4 regions of the Micromonospora nigra genome follow, and region 1 is predicted to be linked to each of the others. Evidence: riboswitches for the same ligand, from Rfam matches in the RefSeq annotation. Region 1 holds a riboswitch; each other region holds the start of a gene.
What was found. Region 1 has a riboswitch for cyclic di-AMP ahead of GA0070616_RS05600 (coiled-coil domain-containing protein). Riboswitches for the same ligand answer to the same signal wherever they lie in the genome.

Region 1 (4,917 bases):
TCGGCCACCGTCATCTGCACCTGGCCGAAGCTCGCCAGCGCCCCCCGGCGCACCCCGCGCAGTTGGCTGTGCGGCAGGTCCGGCGCGTTGACGTTGAGTACGCTCTCCGCCGGCGCGGCGGTGAGCCGGGGCAGCAGGTCCAGGGCGACCCGGGCGGCGGTGGTCCAGTGGCGTTCGGAGTCGCGGACCCGCGCGGCGGCCGCCACCGCCGCCCCGCCGCTGGCGGCGGTGGCCTCCCCGGCCGACAGCACGTCCAGGGACACCGCCATGGCCCGGCAGCCGTTCGCGGCGGCGGTGAAGGCGGCTCCCACCGTGCCGGAGTGCAGCACCGCCCGGCCGGCGTTGGCACCCCGGTTGACGCCGGAGAGCAGCATGGCGGGCGGGGGCCCGAACGCGCCGTGCGTGGCGATCAGCGCGATGAAGCCGGGGGATCCGCCGACGCCGAAGGCCGGTACCCCGTCCAGTTCCGGCAGCGGATGTGGGCGTACCACCACCTGACCGTCGCGTTCCACGGCGGTCATCGCGGCGCTCGTGCCGCTGGCCTCTTCCAGGGGAGCGGCGACCACCACGTCCAGCCCGCGGTCCACCGCCGCCCGGGCCAGTGCCTGGATGCCGGGGGCGCCGATGCCGTCGTCGTTGGTGATCAGGACCCGGAGCGTCATCGGCCCGCCACCCGGTCGGCCAGTTCGTCGGGGGTGGTCCGCCCTTGTGGGCGGCTGCCGGCCGGCAGCAGGCGGACCCGGTCGACCAGGCCGGTGATCGAGTCGAGCCGGCCGGTGCCCAGCCCGTGCCTGGTCACGTTCAGCGCGCCGGCCGCCGCCCCGGTGCGTACGGCGGTGTGTACGTCGCCGCCCCGGGCCACCACGGCGGCGAACCCGGCGGTCATCGAGTCGCCCGCGCCCCGGTGGTCGGCCGCCTGGAGGCGGGGCATCTCCACCTCGAAGACCTCACCGTCGACCAGGGCCAGGGCGGGCCGGTCGGCGCGGCTGACCACCACGTTCTCCGCGCCGCCGGCGTGCAGGTCGTACATCGCCCGGGTGAGCTGCTCCTCGTCGTCGCCGGCCGCACGCCCGTCGGCGATCAGCTCCTCGTGGCTGACCTTGAGGAAGAAGACCCCGCTGTCCAGGACGGCGGTGAGGTGCTCGCCGCACAGGTCGACCACCACCCGGCTGCCGTTGGCGCCGAGGTCGGCGGCGAACCGGCGGTAGAGGTCCGCCGGCACGAGGGAGGGCTCGTTGGGGCCACTGAGCACACTGACCGCCGCCCGCAGTCCCTCGCCGAGCGCCAGGTTGTAGAGATCGTCCAGTTCGTGGCGGCTCAGCGGCTGGCCGGGCACGTCCACGACCTCGCGGCGGGAGCCCGCGCGCCGGTCGTGCACGTACCCGCCGCTGCCGGAGTCGCGCAGCACCACCTTCAGGTCCACGCCCTCGCTCACCAGCAGGGGGTGCAGGACCTGCCCGATCTCGCCGCCGAGGGCGGTGCAGAGCACCACGTCGACCCCGAGCGACATGATCATCCGGGCCTGCCACACGCCCTGCCCGCCCGGGTGCAGGTGCAGTTCGGGCACGTCGCTCGGCTGGTCCACCGTGACGGTGAGCCGGGGCGTCGGGGCGAAGACCATGACGTGGTCACCCACGGTCGGTTCCGATCGGTGGGTCTGGTCGACTGCCATCTGCCGACCGTAACCAACCGACCGGCGCTCCGCCGGACGTCGGGTCCGACGCGCCGCACGAGGCCCGGGAGCCCTCACCGGCAGCTCCCGGGCCTCGTGCGGGGGTCAGTACACCGACAGGTGCACGTGGTTGGTGTGGTCGCTCGACGGGTCCCCGTTGGCCCCGCTGTACGACTTCCAGCCGCTGCTGGGCAGCCAGATCTGCCTGTACCAGATCACGTAGAGCACGGCGAGCCGGTTGGCGTTGTTGACGTAGAACGCCGCCAGGTTGTTGCCGTACGTGCGGTCGCCGCCGGTGGCGTCCCCGCCGAACCCGTTCTTCTGGGCCGCGAAGTCGCAGGCCCGGCCCTTGGGGTGCTCGCCGGAGCCGCCCGGCCGGTAGCAGGAGACGTACCGGGTGAACCCGGCCGCCTTGGCCTGGTTGAGCGCGTGCAGGGTGCGGGGGGTGATGCAGCCGTTGGCCGGCGTGGGGTCGTTCACGCTGCACGACTCGGCCGGCCACGATCCGTCGGAGTTGCGGGGTGCCGGCTTGGCCTTGGCCGTGGAGGTGCTCCGGCCGCTCCTGCTGCCGCCGTCGTCGGCTCTGGCCGCCGCCGCCGCCTTCTCCTTCTCCTTCTGGTTGGCCACGGTCAACGCCTTCTCGGCCTGCTCCTTGCGCCTGGCCATGACGGCGACCTGTTTGCGCTGCTCGCGGATCTCGCCGTCGAGGGCGGTCTTGGTGCGGACCGCCTCGTCACGGGTCTGCTGGAGTTCGCGCAGCGCCCGGTCCTCGTTGGCGGCCACCGCGTCGAGCGCCGCCGCGCGATCCATGAAGCCGGCGGGGGAGTCGCTCTTGAGCAGCGCCGACGCGGCGGAGAGTCCACCCGAGCGGTACGCCTGGGCCGCGATCTCGCCGACCTTGGTGCTGCGTTCGGCGAGCTGCGCCTCGGTGGCGGTGAGGTGGGTGGCCAACTCGCGTTGACGTTGGACGGAGCTGTCGAGGGCCCGCTTGGCGTCGAGGTAGCCCTTGCTCGCGGCCTCGAGCTGGGCCCGCAGGGCGGGGGTGCCACCCTCGTCGCCCGGGTCGGACGGGGCCGCGAGGAACCCGGCGCGTGGTGCCGCCGTGGCCGGAGCCACCGGGGCGATCGCGACGCCGAGAGCGAGCGTCGCAACGATCAGGGCCGCCGTCCGGGCGGCGCGTCGTCTGACTGGTGCCACTACTGGCATGCACGTGTCCTTCCGTCAGCCGCCGACCGGGTTAGCTGACGGGTTCGGGACGGAAGATCCCTACCGCATGCGCGGATGCACCCCAGGAACATGGTTCCCCGGTTCGCCGTCGTCGGCGATTAGGCGGCGGCCGCCGCCGGCACCGTTGGGTGCCGCCTGGCGGGGGCCGGGTCTGAGAGTACCGGTGCTCCTGTGACTGGTGCAGCACCTGTGACGGTACGTACGCGGGCTATCACGGGCAAATCCGGCATGAGTGCACAATACACTCCACCATTCACTCGTGTGCTCATTACCACTCCACCGTCCCGCAGGCCCCGGGCGACGCGCCGGGCTCGATCTGCAGCGTCGCGTGCTCGATGCGGAAGTCCTCCCGCAGGGCGGTGCGCGCGGCGGTCAGCACCGCCCCGACCTCGGCGTCCGGGGCCATGGTGAGGTGCGCCGAGGCCACCTCCATGCCGGAGGTGAGCGTCCAGACGTGCAGGTCGTGCACCTCGGCCACCCCGGGCACCGCTGCCAGCCGGTCGTGCACCGCCGTGACCTGGAGGTGCTCCGGGGCCGCCTGCACGAGGATGCGCACCGCCGCCCGGCCGAGCCGCCAGGTGCGGGGGAGGATGAACAGGCCGATCCCGACGGCCACCAGGGGGTCTGCCCACCACCAGTCGGTGACGGCGATCAGCAGCGCCGCCGCGATCACGCCGAGGGAGCCGAGCAGGTCGCCCAGCACCTCCAGGTAGGCCCCGCGCAGGTTGATGCTCTCCTTGGCCCCCGGGCGCAGCAGGGCGAAGGCGACCACGTTGGCGAGCAGACCGAGCACCGCCACCACCAGCATCGGCCCGGCCGGCACCTCGACCGGGTCGCCGAACCGGCGGACCGCCTCGACCAGCACGTAGACGGCGACGCCGGAGAGCAGTACGGCGTTGGCCAGCGCGGCGAGCACCTCCAGCCGGTAGAGGCCGAAGGTGCGTTGCGGATCCGCCGCCGCCCGTCGGGTGGCGGCGACGGCGGCCAGGGCCATCCCGATGCCGAGCACGTCGGTGAACATGTGGCCGGCGTCGGAGAGCAGGGCCAGCGAACCGGTTTGCAGGGCGGCCACGGCCTCGACCACCATCAGCGTGGCGAGCAGGGCGAACGCCGCCCAGAGCCGCCCCGCGTGGCGGTGCGCGGCGTTGGCGACCGCGCCGTGGTGATGGTCATGACCCGCGCCCACGCAGACACCCTCCGTCACCTGTCGGGATCGGAGCACAATCTATGCTCACATCGCTATGTATGCAAGTGAAGTTCAGGTGACCGGGTCGACCGTGGTGAGCCGCTGGGTGGCCCGGGACAACGCCACGTAGAGCGTCCGGATCCCCGAACCCGGATCCGCCCGGATCTCTCCCGGGGCCACCAGCACGACCCCGTCGTACTCCATGCCCTTGGCCTCCAGGCTGGTCACCACCTGCAACCGCGACCCGCCGAGCGCGCCCAGCCAGGCCGCGACCTCGTCGCGACGCGGCACCGGCGTGACCACCCCGACCGTGCCCTCCACCTCGGCCAGCAGTGCGCTCGCCGCCGCGATCACCGTGGTGGACAACTCGTCGGCCCCGACCGTCAGGCGGACCGGCTCGATCCCCGTCGACCGCACGGCCGTGGGCAGCGGCAGGTCGGGGTAGAGGCGACGGATCTCCGCCGCCGCCACCGCGAAGATCTCCGCCGAGTTCCGGTAGTTCGTGGTCAGCGTGAAGTGGTGCCTCCGGCGTCGGCCCAACGCCTGGTCCCGTGCCCGGGTCAGCTCCTCCGGGTCGCCCGTCCAGGCCGTCTGCGCCGGGTCGCCCACCACCGTCCAGGACGCCAGCCGCCCCCGCCGGCCGATCATCCGCCACTGCATCGGCGAGACGTCCTGCGACTCGTCCACCACCACGTGGGCGTACTCCCGGTAGTCCTCCGGGCGCTGCCGGGCCGCCTCCCGGGCGGCCCGCTGGCGGTCGGCGAAGGTGCTCAACTCGCGGACGCCGCCGGCCAGCCGGAACGGATCCCGCTTCGGCCTCGCCGGCCGCACC
Region 2 (4,917 bases), 3.6 Mb from region 1:
GCCAGTGCGCACCTGGGTGCCGGCGGTCGCCGCCCGCCTCGGCGACGCCCTCGCCGGGCTGCTGGCCCTGGTGGCGCTGGCCGCCGTGGCGGCCCTGCCCGCGGTGGTCGCCCTGGCCGTGAGCCTGCTGGTCGCCGGGGGCGCGGGGGCGGTCGCGCTGGACCTGGCCCGACGCCGGTTCCGCCCGGCGGCCGGCGGTTCGGCGGTGACCCGGGCGCTGCGTCGCCACCAGCCCGAGTTCGTGCTGCACTTCTCCGCCCCGCCCGGCTCGGAGTACCAGGTCACCATGTGGCTGCCGTACCTGGAGCGGATCGGCCGGCCGTTCCTGGTCATGGTGCGGGAGCCGGAGTTCCTGCCGACCGTGGCGGCGGCCACCCGCGCGCCGGTGCTCTACTGCCCCACCACCAGGACCATGGACGAGGCGCTGGTGCCGAGCCTGCGGGCCGCGTTCTACGTCAACCACGGCGCGAAGAACAGTCACTGCATCCGCTTCACCCAGCTCACCCACGTGCAGCTGCACCACGGTGACAGCGACAAGGCCCCCAGCGCGAACCCGGTGTCCGCCATCTTCGACCGGATCTTCGTCGCCGGGCAGGCCGCGATCGAGCGGTACGCCCGCGCCGGGGTGGACATCCCGGCGGAGAAGTTCGTCGTGGTGGGCCGCCCCCAGGTCGAGGCCATCGAGGTGCGCCCCGAACCGGCGCGCGGGCTGGCGAACCCGACCGTGCTGTACACGCCGACCTGGACGGGGCACCACGCCGACGCGAACTACTGCTCCCTGCCGGTGGCGGAGACGCTGCTGCGGCGGCTGCTCGACCGGGGCGCGACGGTGATCCTGCGCGCGCACCCGTACACCACGCAGAACCCGACGTCGGCGCGGCAGCTCGCGCGGCTGACGGACCTGCTCGCCGCCGACCGGGCCCGCACCGGCCGACCGCACGTCTTCGGGGCGGCGAGCCGCGCGCTGACCCTGACCGAGTGCGTGAACCGGGCCGACGCGCTGGTCTCGGACGTGTCGGGGGTCATCTCCGACTGGCTCTACTCGGGTAAGCCGTACGCGGTCACCGACATGGGGGTCGACGGCGACCGGTTCACGGAGCGGTTCCCGCTGGCCGGCTCCGGCTACGTGCTGCGCCGCGACATGGCCGACGTGGACGGGGTGCTGACCGGCCTGCTGGACACCGATCCGCTCGCTCCGGCCCGGTGGGAGACCCGCCGCCGCTACCTGGGCGACTTCCCCGTCGAGTCGTACGCCGAGGCGTTCCTGTCGGCCGCGCGGCGGGAACTCGACGGCCCCTCGACGCTACCCGCGCCGCGCGGGCAGGCCGACGCCGGGCGACCCGCGGCCCCCCTGTCCCCCACCGCCTGACGCTGTCCCTCCTTGGCCCGGCAGCCCCCGCGACCTGACGCGTTGTCACCGCGGCGCCCACGACCTGACGCGCTGTCCCCGCGGCGCCCGCGACCTGACGCGCTGTCCCGGCCCGATGGGGGCCGCGACCGGGCGGGACACGACGGCGGGCGCCGGCCCCTCGCGGAGCCGGCGCCCGTGACGTCGTTCGGCGGTCAGGCGGAGTAGCCGCGGGTGGCCGCCCAGTGCGCCAGGTCGATGGTGGTCAGCCAGTACGACGGGGCCGCCGGGTCCGCCGAGTCGGCGATCTTCACCAGCCGCCCCTCGTCGGAGTAGCCGATCACCGCGACGTAGTGGCCGCCCGGGAACGAGTGCCAGCCGCCGTCGGTGTCGGTGGCGGTGCCGGCGACGTTCACCACGACGCCCCGGCCGCCGGTGATGGCCTTGACGACGTCGGCCTGGAGCCGGTCCATCTGCTCCGCGGTGGCCGCACCGCCGGGAATCGTACGGGTCCGGTACGGGCCGCCCTTGACGACGGCGTTGAGCACCCGGGTGGTGTCCTCGGCCGAGTTCGTGCCGGCCTGGGTGGTGCCGAGCTGGACTGCCAGCTCGTTCTGGGTACGGGCGATGCCGGCGGCGCTCAGCGCGTGCCGTACGGCGGCCGGACCGCAGTTGTAGAACGTGTTCTGGGTCTCGTGGTCGTAGTCCAGGCTCTTGGCGGCCGGGGGCTTCGGTTTCCGGGTGACGTCCGGTTCGGCGGTGGCCTTGCGGGCCTTCGGCGACGGTGCCGGCGTGGTCGCGGCGCTGCTCGGCGCGGCCGTCGACGCCGAGCTGCCCGGCTCGGCCGCTGGGGTGGCACTGCCCGCCGGGACGGTCGGCTCGGCGGGGCTGGCCTGGGCGCGGGAGGCGAGGGTGTCGCCGCGTACCTCGGCTGCGACGGCCGGTGCCTCGTCGGCGGTCGCCAGTGCGGCGCCGGTGCCGGTGGCCAGCATGAGCGCGGCGGCGGCACCGGCGACGACCTGGTGGGGACGCTCGGTGACGAGCCGACGGAGTTGACGCTTGACGTGGTGCTTCACAGGGGGTTCCTCCACGGGTTCGGGGCGAGTGCCGCCGTCACCGGCCAGGCGGGGACGCCGCGCGGACGAGGTCCGCACGGTCAGGTGCACTCGGGGATTCGCCCGGGGTGCCGGGCGGGGGCGGTGGCCGGGATCAGCCCGCCGACGAGTCGACGGGTGGGGGCACCGCGGTGCCGTGGAGGCGGGGGAACAATGCGGGGGCGTGATGGTGCTGCACGGGTTGGAACTCCTTCCGCAGCCGCCGACCGGGTTAGCTGACGGATTCGGGCGGGAAGATCGCCCTACCGCGGCCGTGGCTCGCGGATTCACCCCAGTGGTGCAGTGGGTCCCCGGTTCGTGTTTCCACGATTGAGCGGGTCGGTGCGGCGTCGCCATCTGCGATCGGTTACCGCACCGGACGCGCCGACCCTACTGGCCGGGTTCGGACCCTGCCAACCCCTGCTGAGCTGCGTAAACATCTTTCCGGCCGGCAATTTTCCGGACATTGGCGCACTGCCGGTGCTCGATGGGGCCAGACCCGGTGACGGCACCAGAGGGCGACATCCGGAACGGTCGCCGGAAAGGGTGCGCAATCCCCGGGCGCGATGTGCCGGAACGAGCCCGGAATCCGTTTCGCCGCCACGTGACCGGGCTCACCGGATTCCGGTCGGTCAGCCCACCCCGGCCGGCCGCCAGCGGGCCGCCGCAACGGGACGGCGTTGCGCCCCGGGAACCCGCACGGCCGGCACCGGGGCGGGCCGCAGCCGAACGGCCGCGGCGTACGCCTCCGTGGTCAGGGCGCGGGCCGCGTCGACGGCGACCTCCGCGGCGCGCCACGCCGCCCGCTCACGCTCCGCCGCGCTCCGGTACGCCGCCGACAGGTGGTCGCGCACGGCGCGGGCGAGGACGACCTCCTGCTCGGCGGGGTGCCGGCGCGGGTCCCAGCCGGCCCGCCGCCCGAACACGTCGCTGAGCTGGCTGGCTGACAGGTCCCCGCGCCAGTGGGCGGCCATCGCGGCGTGGTGCAGCCACCGCTCCCGGGCGGCGTACTCGGCGGGGGTGTGCGGGGTCCTCGGGGTGGGCAGCGCGGTGGTCCCGGCGAGGCGCCGGGCGGCGGTCTCCGCCCGGTCGTAGGCCCGCCAGGCCCGGTCCAGGTCCTCCTGGGCGGCCCGCCAGGCGTCGCGCCGTCGACGGGCGGTCCGGGCCGCCCCGGCAGCGGCGACGGCCACCTCTCCGGCGTACCGGCGCAGGTCTGCGGCCTCCTGTGCCGCCTCGTCGGCGCCGGCGGTCGGCTCGGCCGGTGTGGTGGCTTCGGGGCGGGCGACCAGGGCGGTGAGCACGCCCAGCGCGACGACGAGCAGGGCCGACCAGATGGCGGCGGCCTGCGGCACCTCGATCAGGAACTGGTAGAGCACGGTCTCCATGGCGATACCTCACGGACGGGTGGTGCGGGTGACGACGGCGACGCCCCCGGCCCGGCGGCGCCGGTGGGCTCGGCCGGGTGGGTGCGGGTGAGGTGCGACGGAACGCGGCGGTCAGGCGGCCCCGGAGGCGGGTGACCGAGGTCGGACGGCCGGGGGTCAGGCAGCCCGGGGGGTCAGGCCGCCCCGAAGGTCAGGCGACCCGAAGGTCAGGCTGCCCGGGGTCGGGTCAGACCGACCGGCGGGGCGCGCGGACCGGGGACCGGCGGACCCGCCCCGGCGGGCGGCGCGTCGACCCGACCGGCGAGCGCCGCACCGGCGCCGGCGGGCCGCATCGCGGCGGGGGTGGGCGGTACGGGGCCGGCGGTCAGCCCGTCGTGCGAGTCGGCCGGGCAGACGTCGGACGGGCAGACGTCGGACGGGCAGACGTCGGACGGGCAGACGCCGAACGGAAGCGCCGGCACGACGGGCGAGTCGAGCCCTCCGGGAGCAGCCTCCCGGAGGGCGGGCAGGGGCCCGTCGACCGGGGGCCGGATCTCGACCGGGGCGGGATGACCGGCGGCCCCGGAGGGCAGCACCCCGATGCCGAGGGTGCAGGTGGCGGCGACGGCGAAACCGGCCAGCAGCCGCACGGCCCAGCGCGTCACCCACCACAGGGGAACGCGCAGAGCGACAGGCAGCACACGGCAACGCTACCGCCGACACCGCCAACGCGCACCGCCACCGGGCGTGTCGGCGGTGTCGATCGTGGACCGGCCGGCGTGGACGGTCGCGGGTCAGCGGCGTGCGGTCAGCAACCGCATCATCGGCGTCTCGACGTACCGGTGCAGCAGCGCCGCCAGGGCGAGGGTGAGCAGCAGGAAGCCCACCACGGCGAGCGGCCCCCACCACCCGGGCAGGCCGGTGCCCCAGTCGCCGGTGAGCCGGAGCAGCGTCATGATCACGAAGACGTGCACCAGGTAGAACGCGAACGACACCTCGCCCAGCCAGACCATCGGCCGGGCGCGCAGCGGCGAGCGGTCACCGCGCACGTCGGCCCGCGCCGCCGCGGTGATCACCAGCAGGTACGCCGCCGACAGCACCGCCGCCCACA
Region 3 (4,917 bases), 1.7 Mb from region 1:
ACCCGCGAGGACTGGACCAAGGGCCTCGACTTCGAGGTGCCGCGGGTCGGCGAGGTCGAGGACTTCGAGTACCTGTTCTGGGTCGGCTGCGCCGGCGCGTTCGAGGACCGGGCCAAGAAGACCACCCGCGCGGTCGCCACGCTGCTCAACGAGGCCGGCGTCTCCTTCGCCATCCTCGGCGAGGGCGAGACCTGTTCGGGTGACCCGGCCCGCCGGATCGGCAACGAGTTCGTCTTCCAGATGCTCGCCCAGCAGAACGTGGAGACCCTCAACGAGGCGTTCGAGGGCCGCGAGAAGAGCCGGAAGAAGATCGTCGCCACCTGTCCGCACTGCTTCAACACCCTGGGCAACGAGTACGGCCAACTCGGCGGCGAGTTCGAGGTCGTGCACCACACCCAGTTGCTGGCGCACCTGGTCAGCACCGGCAAGCTCACCCCCGTGCAGCCGGTCGACGGCGGGGTGACCTACCACGACCCCTGCTACCTGGGCCGGCACAACCGGGTCTTCGCGGCCCCCCGCGAGGTGCTCGGCAGCGCCGTCGCGGGCGAGGGCGGAGACGGTCGCGGCGGCGCGGGCGACAGCGGCCTCGTCGAGATGCCGCGCAACAGCGAGCGCTCCTTCTGCTGCGGTGCCGGCGGCGCCCGCATGTGGATGGAGGAGAAGATCGGCAAGCGGATCAACGTGGACCGGGTCGAGGAGGCCATGTCCACCGGGGCGCGGACGGTCGCCGTCGGTTGCCCGTTCTGCTCGACCATGCTCAACGACGGGGTGAACGGCAAGGGCGCCGGCGAGCAGGTCGAGGTGGTCGACGTGGCCAGCGTGCTGCTCCGCTCGGTCCGGCCCGACCAGACCCGCACCTCCGAGGAGCCGGTGGCCGGCTGAGTCGTTCCGCGCGTACGACGGGCGCGGCAGCACCCTCCACAGGGGCGCTGCCGCGCCCGTCGCGTTCGACGCGGGAAGACGATCGGCACTCTCGGTACCCGCGTCGTCGCACCCACGTGAAGCTCTCTCGGGTCGTCTTGATTCCACCTCTCGGCTTCCCTACTCTGAGGCACCGACCGCTGTGTGGGTCGTCTGTCCCGCCTCTCCACCTCTCGGCGGGACGCCCGGCGGTCGGTTGCAAAGGAGTCGATGCCGGTGGCAGCCGTGCCCCCTCATCGTCGTGGCCCGAAGCGGAACACCCGACCGGGTGGCCTGCGCCGCGCCGCCCGTGCGCTGCTCGTCCTCGCCGCCGCCGTCGCTGTCGGCGCTGGCGTGCTCGCCGCGCCCGCTCACGCCGAACCCACGGTCGACGAGATCGAGGCGCAGATCGACAAGGAGTGGCGCAAGCTCGAACCGACCATCGAGCAGTACAACAAGGTGCGCTCGGAGCTGAGGGTCAACCGCAAGAAGGCGGCCGACCTGGAGAAGAAGATCGAGCCCCTGGCCCTGGAGGCCGAACTGGCGATGAACCGGGTGGGCAGCCTCGCCTCCCGCTACTACGTCAACGGGCCCTCGCAGGAGATCAGCGCACTGCTGCTCAACGCCAACCCGGACACCCTCGGCGAGCAGATGGCGCTGCTCGACCGCCTGGCGGCGCAGGAGCGCCGGCAGATCGACGAGGTGGTGCGCGTCCGGCAGAAGTACGACGACCGCAAGCGCAGCCTCGACGCCCTCATCGCTTCCCAGACCAAGCAGCAGACGGAGCTGGCCGCGAAGCGCAAGCAGATCGAGGCCGACGTCAAGCGCCTGGAGGCGTCGCTGCCGAAGACCACGGTCAAGACGACGAACTGCCCCACCATCAACGGGGTGGTCAGCGAGGCGGCCAGGATCGCGATCCGGACGGCCTGCGCGCAGATCGGCAAGCCGTACGTCTTCGGCACCACCGGCCCGAACACCTTCGACTGCTCCGGCCTGACCCAGTACGCCTACAAGGCGGCCGGCATCTACCTCACCCACTTCACCGGGGCACAGTGGAACGAGGGCAAGGCCATCTCCCGGGCCGACGCCCGCCCCGGTGACCTCGTCTTCTTCTTCAGCGACCTGCACCATGTCGGGCTCTACCTGGGCAACAACCAGATGGTGCACGCCGCGCGGGCCGGCAAGCCGGTGAACGTCTCCAGCATCACCACCATGCCCCTGGCGGGTTTTCGCCGACCCGGCTGACCCGTCACGCAGTGCCGCCCGAAGACCCCCGGTCAAGCGTCCGGGGGTCTTCGCTTCTGTCGGCTATCAGCACGGAGTGTCATCGCGTGAATCCGTTGCGCATCGCCGGTGGTCGTCCCTAACGTGGTCCTCCGTCGGGCCGGTGACCGACCATCCGGCCGGGATGGCGACGGTCCGACACCGCCGAGTCGCTTCCGAGCGAGCCGGGGACCCAGGTTCCCCGGGGTGAATCCGCAGCCGTTGCGGTAGGGCGCCCCCTTCCCGCCCGAACCCGTCAGCTAACCCGGTAGGCGGTCTGAGGAAGAAGGAGTACGGAGCCCGGTGGCACACCATGCCCCGCGGCCACCGTTGACCCGGCCGGCGATCGCCGGCCCGATGACGGCTGCGCCGCGCCCACGCTGGTACCGCTGCACCACCGCACTCGCCGCCCTGCTCGGCGTCGCCGTCGTCCTGACGGCAGGCGCCACCGGGGCCCAGGCCGACCCCACTGTCGCCGACATCGAGCGCCAGATCGACGAGGACTGGAACCGGCTCGAACCCGTCATCGAGAAACACAACGCGACCCGTCAGGACCTCGCCGACCGGCGTCGGGAGGCCGACGACCTGGCCGCCCGCATCGCCCCGCTCCAGCAGCGGGTGGACGAGGCCATGAACCGGGTCGGGCAGCTCGCCGTCCGGGCGTACAAGGGTGAGACCGTCAGCGCCGTGAACGCCCTGCTGGGCGGCCGGTCACCCGCCGAGCTGATCGAACAGCTCGGCCTGCTCGACCGGTACGCCCACCACCAGCAGTCCGACGTCCGGCAGGCCGCCGAGCTGCGCGACGAGCTGGCTGCCGCCAAGGCACCGCTCGACGACGTGATCGCCCAGCTCACCCGCGCCGAGGCGCAGCTGGCGGAACGCAAGCGGCAGATCAACGCAGAGATCGACCGGTTGCAGCGACTGCGGCTGCGCGCGTACGGCAGGGGTGGCGGCGGGCCGCTGCGGCCGGCACCCTGCCCGGCCACCTACCCGGGCGGCCCCGCGGGGGCGGCGGTGTCGTTCGCGTGTGCCCAGATCGGCAAGCCGTACGTGTGGGGGGCCGAGGGACCGCACGCGTTCGACTGCTCGGGGCTGATGCTCGCGGCCTGGGCGAGGGCCGGGGTGTCGCTGCCGCACAACGCCGCGCGGCAGCGACGGGTCACCGCGTCGGTCCGGCGCGGCGAGCTGCGACCGGGCGATCTCGTCTTCTACTACGCCGACCTGCACCACGTCGGCATGTACGTGGGCGGGGGCTGGGTGGTGCACGCCTCCCGCGCCGGGGTGCCGGTGAAGATGAAGAAGCTGAACGACGGCCCGATCCACAGTTTCGGACGACCGGGCTGACGCCGGCCGCGTACCAGAGGACAGGCCCGCGCCGCCGACGGCGCGGGCCGGTCGGCCGCTCGCGGGGCGTGCGTCGGCCGACGGCGGGTCAGCGGGTCGGCCAGGCGCGCCAGTTCTGCCAGGCGCGGCTCGGCGTGGGGCCGCGCTGACCCTGGTAGCGCGAGCCGTAGACCGCCGAGCCGTAGGGGTGTTCGGCGGGCGAGGAGAGCCGGAAGATGCAGAGCTGGCCGATCTTCATGCCCGGCCAGAGGGTGATCGGCAGGTTGGCCACGTTGGACAGTTCCAGCGTCACGTGGCCGGAGAAGCCGGGGTCGATGAAGCCGGCCGTGGAGTGGGTGAGCAGGCCGAGCCGGCCCAGCGAGCTCTTGCCTTCCAGCCGCCCGGCGAGCTGCTCGCCGAGCGAGATGACCTCCAGGGTGGAGGCGAGCACGAACTCGCCCGGGTGCAGCACGAACGGTTCGCCCTCGGGGACCTCGATCGCCGACGTCAGGTCGTCCTGCCGGGTCGCCGGGTCGATGTGCGTGTAGAGGTGGTTGTTGAAGACCCGGAACAGCCGGTCCAGTCGGACGTCGATGCTGGACGGCTGCACCAGGGTGGGCTCGAACGGCTCCAGCGCGAGGGTGCCCGCCTTGATCTCGGAGACCAGGTCCCGGTCGGAGAGCAGCATCGGAACACCATAGCGAGCGGTGTGCGTGACCTGCGTGTCGGACTAGGTCTTCGTACACGTGTTCGATAGGATGTCGGCATGGCTTCCTGGTCCGAGTTCTCCGCTGACGAGCCCCGACTCGCCGAGGGGATCCGCCTTCTCATGCAGCAGTACGGGCCGGGTTTCGGCTACCTGGCCACCGTCCGTGCCGACGGTGGGCCGCGCGTCCACCCGGTCTCGCCGGTGATCACCGACGAGGGTCTGTTCTGCTTCGTCATCGACTCGCCCAAGCGACGCGACCTGGAACGCGACGGCCGCTACGCGCTGCACTCGTTCCCGCCGGAGGAGAGCGACGACGAGGCGTACGTGGCCGGTCGGGCGCGTCCCGTGACCGACCGGGCCCGGGTCGGCCGGCTGGTCGACATCGCCCGCGCCGAGCCGCGCGCCGACTGGCGGCTGTTCGAGTTCACCGTCGAGGTGGCGATGCTCGCCCACCGGGAGCACGGCGTCGCGGGTGGTCCCGGCGACCCCGGCGGCCGGCCCCACGTGCAGGTCTGGCTCGACCCGGCGACCCCGGCGGCCGGCGGCCTGCCACAGCCCGCGTCCGCCGCCCGCCACGTCCGCGCGGCCTGACCCCGCACCCGCCGGTGCCGGCCCCGTCGAGGGAGCCGGCACCGGTGGTACGCGGTCAGAGCTGGCGGGTCACGCCGCGCGGTACGCGTTCCACGCGTTGATCATCCGGGTCGCCTGGCCCGGGGTGAACT
Region 4 (4,917 bases), 2.1 Mb from region 1:
CGTACCGGCTGGCGGCCGGCGAGGTACGCGCCGTCGCGGGCGAACCGGTCGACCTCGCGGTCGAGCCGGCCGGCGCGGTCGCCTGAGCCGACCCCGACACGGATCGAGGGCCGCCCCACCGGTCGGTGGGGCGGCCCTCGCCGGGTCTGCGCGCCGTGCTCAGAGCAGTGACACGTGCACGTGGTCGGTGTGGTTCGACGGCCCGCTGTACGACGACCAGCCGGTCGCCGGGAACCAGATCTGCCGGTTCCAGATCACGTAGTAGACGCCCAGCCGGTCGGCGTTGCGCACCAGGAAGGCCGCCAGGTTGTTGCCGTAGATCCGGGTGTCGTCGTTGTACCAGGGCCGGAAGCCGCTGTTCTGCAACGACCAGTCGCAGGCCCGGCCCTTCGGGTGCTCCCACGGGCCACCGGGGCGGTAGCAGCCGACGAACCGCTTGAAACCGGCCTTCCGCACCTCGTTGTACATGTGCAGGGTGCGCGGGGTGATGCAGCCCGAGGTGGTGGGGTCGTTCTTGCTGCACGACTCGGCCCGCCAGTCGCCGTCCGCGCTGCGCCCCGGTGCGACGGCGGCGACCGGCGAGGTGGCGTCGACCTTGCCGCCCGTGACGCTGTAGCCACCCACCAGATTCAGTGACTTCTCCGCGTCGCGCTTCTTGCGGGCGATCTCGTTGGTCAGCTTCTGCTGCTCGCGAACCTCGGCGTCGAGGGCCAGCTTGGCCTGCTCCGCCCGGTTCCTGGCCTCGTTGACCCGCGCCAGCCGCTTGGCGTTGACCAGGTTCAGCTCGTCGAGGGCGGAGGCCCGCTCGACGAACGAGTCGGGGGCGGTGCTCTGCAGCAGCATGGCCACCGCGCCGACCCGGCCCGTCCGGTACGACTGCGCGGCGATCTCCCTCACCTGCGGGGCCAGCGCGTCCAGGTCGGCCTGCGCGCGGCTCACCTCCAGGGCGAACTCCAGCTGGCGCTTCTTGGACTTCTCCAGCCTGCTCTTGGCCTTGCTGAAGTCCCGGTTCGTCGCCTCGATCAGCTCGTTGAGCATCGGCGGGTCGTCGTCGTGCTGCTGGGGCTTGGGAGGGGTGGGCTCGGCCGACGCCGGGAGAGGGCCGGCGAAGACGGCGAAGGCGGCGAACACGGCCACCACAGGCGTCAACCAGCGGCGTAGGGGTGCCGTCACTGTGATCCCTTCCATCGACCGCCGACCGGGTTAGCTGACGGGTTCGGGACGGAAGCGGCCCCTACCGCTGGCGCGGATTCACCCCACGTACCTGGTTCCCCGGCTCGCCTCGCGGCGATTGGGCGGTGGCACCGCAGGCGCCGGAGTGCGCCTTCGGCGGTGACCGGCAGCGAGGTTACCGGACGGTCCCCCGAGGGATCTACGTCCCGATGCCGACTAAATGCGTCATTTCGTAATCGCGGTGGGTGACCAGTGACGTGGTTATCAGCCTCACCCGTCGGGACGGTCACGCTGAGGAGTGTCACCATGCGGTGTCCGTGCTCCTGTCCGGATCGGGCCACCCGGATCGGGTGGCGGTGGACGTGGGGGTGCCGCGTGGGGCGCTGAGCGCCCGCAGCGCCTCGGCCCGGCCCGTGCCCGGCCGGGGAACCTCGGGAGAGGGCGGTGCCTCGTCGGTGGCGGCCCGGTCCCGGCCCGCCCGGGTGACCACGGCGGCCAGGGCCGTCGTCAGGGGAACGGCGGCGATCAGCCCGAGCGTCGCCACGGTGCTGCGTACGATCTCCTGCGCCAGGAACTCGCTGGTCAGGATCTGGCCCACCGCGCGGGAGTCCGCGGTGAGCAGGAGCAGCAGCGGCAGCGAGGCGCCCGCGTACGCCAGCACGATGGTGTTGACCACCGAGGCGACGTGGGCCCGCCCGACCCGCGTCGCGGCCTGGTAGAGCTGGCGCCGGGAGTAGCCGGGGTTGGCGTGGGCCAGTTCGCTCACCGTGGCGGCCTGGGTCACCGTGACGTCGTCGAGCACGCCCAGCGAGCCGATGATGATGCCGGCCAGCAGCAGGCCGTGCAGGTCGACGTCGGCCTGGAAGAAGGACAGCGTCGTGGCGTCCTCGGTGCCGAACCCGGTGAGGTGGGTGGCCGCCGTGGCGGCGAGGCCGAGCAGCCCGGTCAGCACCAGGCTCGCCAGTGTCCCCAGTACCGCCACGGAGGTCTGCCCCGACACGCCGTGGGTCAGGTAGAGCACCACGAACATGATCAGTGCGGCGCCGACGACGGCGACCAGCAGCGGCGACTGGCCGGCGCTGATCGCGGGCAGCACGAAGGTGAGCAGGATGGCGAAGCTGGCCGCCAGTCCGGCCAGTGCGGCCAGGCCGCGCCACCGCCCGAAGGCCACGATCGCGGCGGCGAACAGCACCCCGAGCCAGATCAGCGGGGTGCCGCGCTGGTGTGCGGCGATGTGGTAGCTGCTCACCGTCGGGTCGGCCGGATCGGTCAGCGTGACCAGGACGATCTCGTCGCCCACCTCGACCCGGGGAGCGCCGGGCCCGGTCGGGATCGATGTCTCGACCTGCTGTCCGGCGTCGGGGCCGTCGTCCACCCGCACCGTGACCGTGCCGCACGGCCCCTGGCTGCCCGCCGGGGTGCCCTCCGGGGACTCCGGGGTCGGCGGGCAGGGCTCGGTGACCACCCGGGTGACCGTGCCGTGGTGGCGTGGCGCGTCCTGCCCCGGGTCGGGTCGGGGGGCGTCGCGGGGCCACAGCACCAGGGCGGCGACCAGGGTGGCGACAACGAGGGGGAGCACCGTCGCGACGAGTACCCGCCGCACCCCGGGCGGGGTCGGCGGGGCGTGACGGCTGTGGTCGGCGCCCATGCGGTGTCTCCCAACGAGTTCAGAGCGGAGTACGTGTCGGCGGGCCGTTCCGGTTCAGCACGACCGGAACGGGGCCGTGGCGGCCGACCGGGACTCTCCGGCCGTGACGATGTGACCACGCGCCGCGACGGGAGGGGGTGGCCGGGAGCCGCCGCCGACGGCCGTCGGCGGGCTGGGGGGCCGGCGGCGTACGCGGGCCGCACTGGTGTGGTCTCGGCGGGCCATCGCTGCGAATGGTAGCCACCCCGCTATCGGACCGCAGGTGGCGAGGCACGCGGTGGCGACGCGCCGGGGCCCGTCGGCCGGCTGGTCCACTCACCGGTGGCGCGTACCCCGCCGGTCTCCGCCTCGGCGGCGGCCGAGCCGTCCAGGGTCGCACTGGTCCGGCGTCACCGGCCGGGTACGTTCGGTGACGAACCGTCGCCCCTGCGCTGGTGGGGCCGGTCCGCCGGTTACCGTTATCGGGTGTGGACGATGGCGGCGGCGCAGCGGTGGGTTCGACCACTGCTGCTGGCCGGCACCCTCGTCGGCCTCACCGCGATGCACACCATCGGCCACGACGCGCACGCCGCGGCGAGCGACCACCACAAGCATTCCGTGGCGCACGCCGCCGCGATCCCGGCGGCCGTCGGTGACCTGACGCCGCCCTCGGTGGCCCCCGCCACGGCGGACCGGCCCCACCCCGCCATCCACGACCGCGGCGCGGGGACGGACCTCGGGACCGGCGGCACGCGCGCCGGACACCCCGAGGCGGCCTCCCCGGCCGGCGGGGGCGACGGGAACGGCGACCTGCCCGGCTGGGGGGCCTGCCTGGCGGTGCTGGGTGCGCTGGCGGTGCCGCTGCTGCTCGCTGTGCTGATCACGGCCCGCCGGTCACCCGCCGCCGTGTCCACCGGCCGCCGCGGCCGGGTCGGCCCGGTGCCCCGCGCGCCGCCCAGCCCGGTGGGCCTCCGCATCGCCACGGTGTCGGTGCTGCGTAGATAGGACGCCCCGACGCGGATCCACCCGGTCCGCGTCCCCTCGTCCTACCCATGTTCCGATACCCGGAAGGCAGTCCACGATGATCCGTACCACCGTGCGCCGCGCCCTGCTGGCCGGCGCGGCCCTGACCGTCGCCCTGACCCTGTCCGCCTGCGGCGGCGACGACCACGACTCCCCGATGCACGACACGGCCGGCTCCGGCACGACCACCGCCCCGGCCGACGGCGGACCCACCGCCGGCGCCGCGCCGTTCGGTGACGCCGACGTGATGTTCGCCCAGATGATGATCCCGCACCACCAGCAGGCGGTCGAGATGGCCGACCTGGCCGCGACGCGGGCCGCCGACCCGGAGGTGAAGAGTCTCGCCGCGGATATCAAGGCGGCCCAGGGGCCGGAGATCGATGCCATGTCGGGCTGGCTGACCACCTGGGGACGGCCGGTCCCGTCGCCCGGCGCCGAGATGCCGCACATGGACCACGCGATGCCCGGCATGATGTCCGACGCCGACATGGCCGGGCTGACCAAGGCGTCCGGCCGGGACTTCGACCGGAAGTTCCTGACCATGATGATCGCCCACCACGAGGGCGCCATCGAGATGGCGCGGAGCGAGACGGCGACCGGCACCAGTCCGGAGGCGAAGGCGATGGCACAGCAGATCGCCACCAGCCAGCAGAAGGAGATCGCCCTGATGCGGGGCATCCTCGACCGGCTCTGAGGCTGGACGGTTGGGGGCCGGCGTGGAGGGTACGTACCTGACGTAGCGGAACCCGCCGACCACCGGAGGATGACATGGGCATCGACGACAAGATCGGTAACACGACCGAGGACACCACCGGCAAGGTCAAGGAGGGCGTCGGCCGCGCCACCGACAACGAGCGCCTGGAGGCCGAGGGTCGCAACGACCAGACCGGCGCCAAGCTCAAGCAGGCCGGCGAGAAGATCAAGGACGCCTTCAAGAGCTGATCGTCAAGCAGGAGACGACCGCCGGGTCGGCCCCGTGGCCGGCCCGGCGGTCGCCGTCCGCGTGCCGGTGACCCGGCGGGCCTCGGTGCGTCGTCCGCGTGCCGGTGACCGGCGGGCCTCGGTCCGTCGTCCGCCTGCCGGTGAGCGGTCCG

Region 2: linked by a shared signal. The riboswitch ahead of GA0070616_RS22105 (C39 family peptidase) and the one ahead of GA0070616_RS05600 (coiled-coil domain-containing protein) in region 1 are both predicted to bind cyclic di-AMP.
Region 3: linked by a shared signal. The riboswitch ahead of GA0070616_RS13060 (C40 family peptidase) and the one ahead of GA0070616_RS05600 (coiled-coil domain-containing protein) in region 1 are both predicted to bind cyclic di-AMP.
Region 4: linked by a shared signal. The riboswitch ahead of GA0070616_RS14975 (coiled-coil domain-containing protein) and the one ahead of GA0070616_RS05600 (coiled-coil domain-containing protein) in region 1 are both predicted to bind cyclic di-AMP.

The regions. Positions count from the first base shown of each region.
Region 1 covers NZ_FMHT01000003.1:1,403,369-1,408,285, reverse strand. The annotation lists gene surE (5'/3'-nucleotidase SurE) at 1-662, opposite strand, end outside; gene GA0070616_RS05605 (1-phosphofructokinase family hexose kinase) at 659-1,672, opposite strand; gene GA0070616_RS05600 (coiled-coil domain-containing protein) at 1,778-2,878, opposite strand; cyclic di-AMP (ydaO/yuaA leader) riboswitch at 2,883-3,014, opposite strand; gene GA0070616_RS05595 (cation diffusion facilitator family transporter) at 3,168-4,085, opposite strand; gene GA0070616_RS05590 (HelD family protein) at 4,158-4,917, opposite strand, start outside.
Region 2 covers NZ_FMHT01000003.1:5,035,410-5,040,326, reverse strand. The annotation lists gene GA0070616_RS22110 (CDP-glycerol glycerophosphotransferase family protein) at 1-1,369, shown strand, start outside; gene GA0070616_RS22105 (C39 family peptidase) at 1,564-2,424, opposite strand; cyclic di-AMP (ydaO/yuaA leader) riboswitch at 2,649-2,789, opposite strand; gene GA0070616_RS22100 (hypothetical protein) at 3,075-3,827, opposite strand; gene GA0070616_RS22095 (hypothetical protein) at 4,034-4,507, opposite strand; gene GA0070616_RS22090 (acyltransferase family protein) at 4,601-4,917, opposite strand, start outside.
Region 3 covers NZ_FMHT01000003.1:3,081,651-3,086,567, forward strand. The annotation lists gene GA0070616_RS13050 ((Fe-S)-binding protein) at 1-882, shown strand, start outside; gene GA0070616_RS13055 (C40 family peptidase) at 1,132-2,145, shown strand; cyclic di-AMP (ydaO/yuaA leader) riboswitch at 2,317-2,454, shown strand; gene GA0070616_RS13060 (C40 family peptidase) at 2,467-3,507, shown strand; gene dcd (dCTP deaminase) at 3,596-4,174, opposite strand; gene GA0070616_RS13070 (pyridoxamine 5'-phosphate oxidase family protein) at 4,253-4,786, shown strand; gene GA0070616_RS13075 (zinc metalloprotease) at 4,856-4,917, opposite strand, start outside.
Region 4 covers NZ_FMHT01000003.1:3,479,612-3,484,528, forward strand. The annotation lists gene GA0070616_RS14970 (carbonic anhydrase) at 1-86, shown strand, start outside; gene GA0070616_RS14975 (coiled-coil domain-containing protein) at 160-1,173, opposite strand; cyclic di-AMP (ydaO/yuaA leader) riboswitch at 1,178-1,308, opposite strand; gene GA0070616_RS14980 (YibE/F family protein) at 1,475-2,821, opposite strand; gene GA0070616_RS14985 (hypothetical protein) at 3,287-3,805, shown strand; gene GA0070616_RS14990 (DUF305 domain-containing protein) at 3,882-4,517, shown strand; gene GA0070616_RS14995 (CsbD family protein) at 4,592-4,765, shown strand.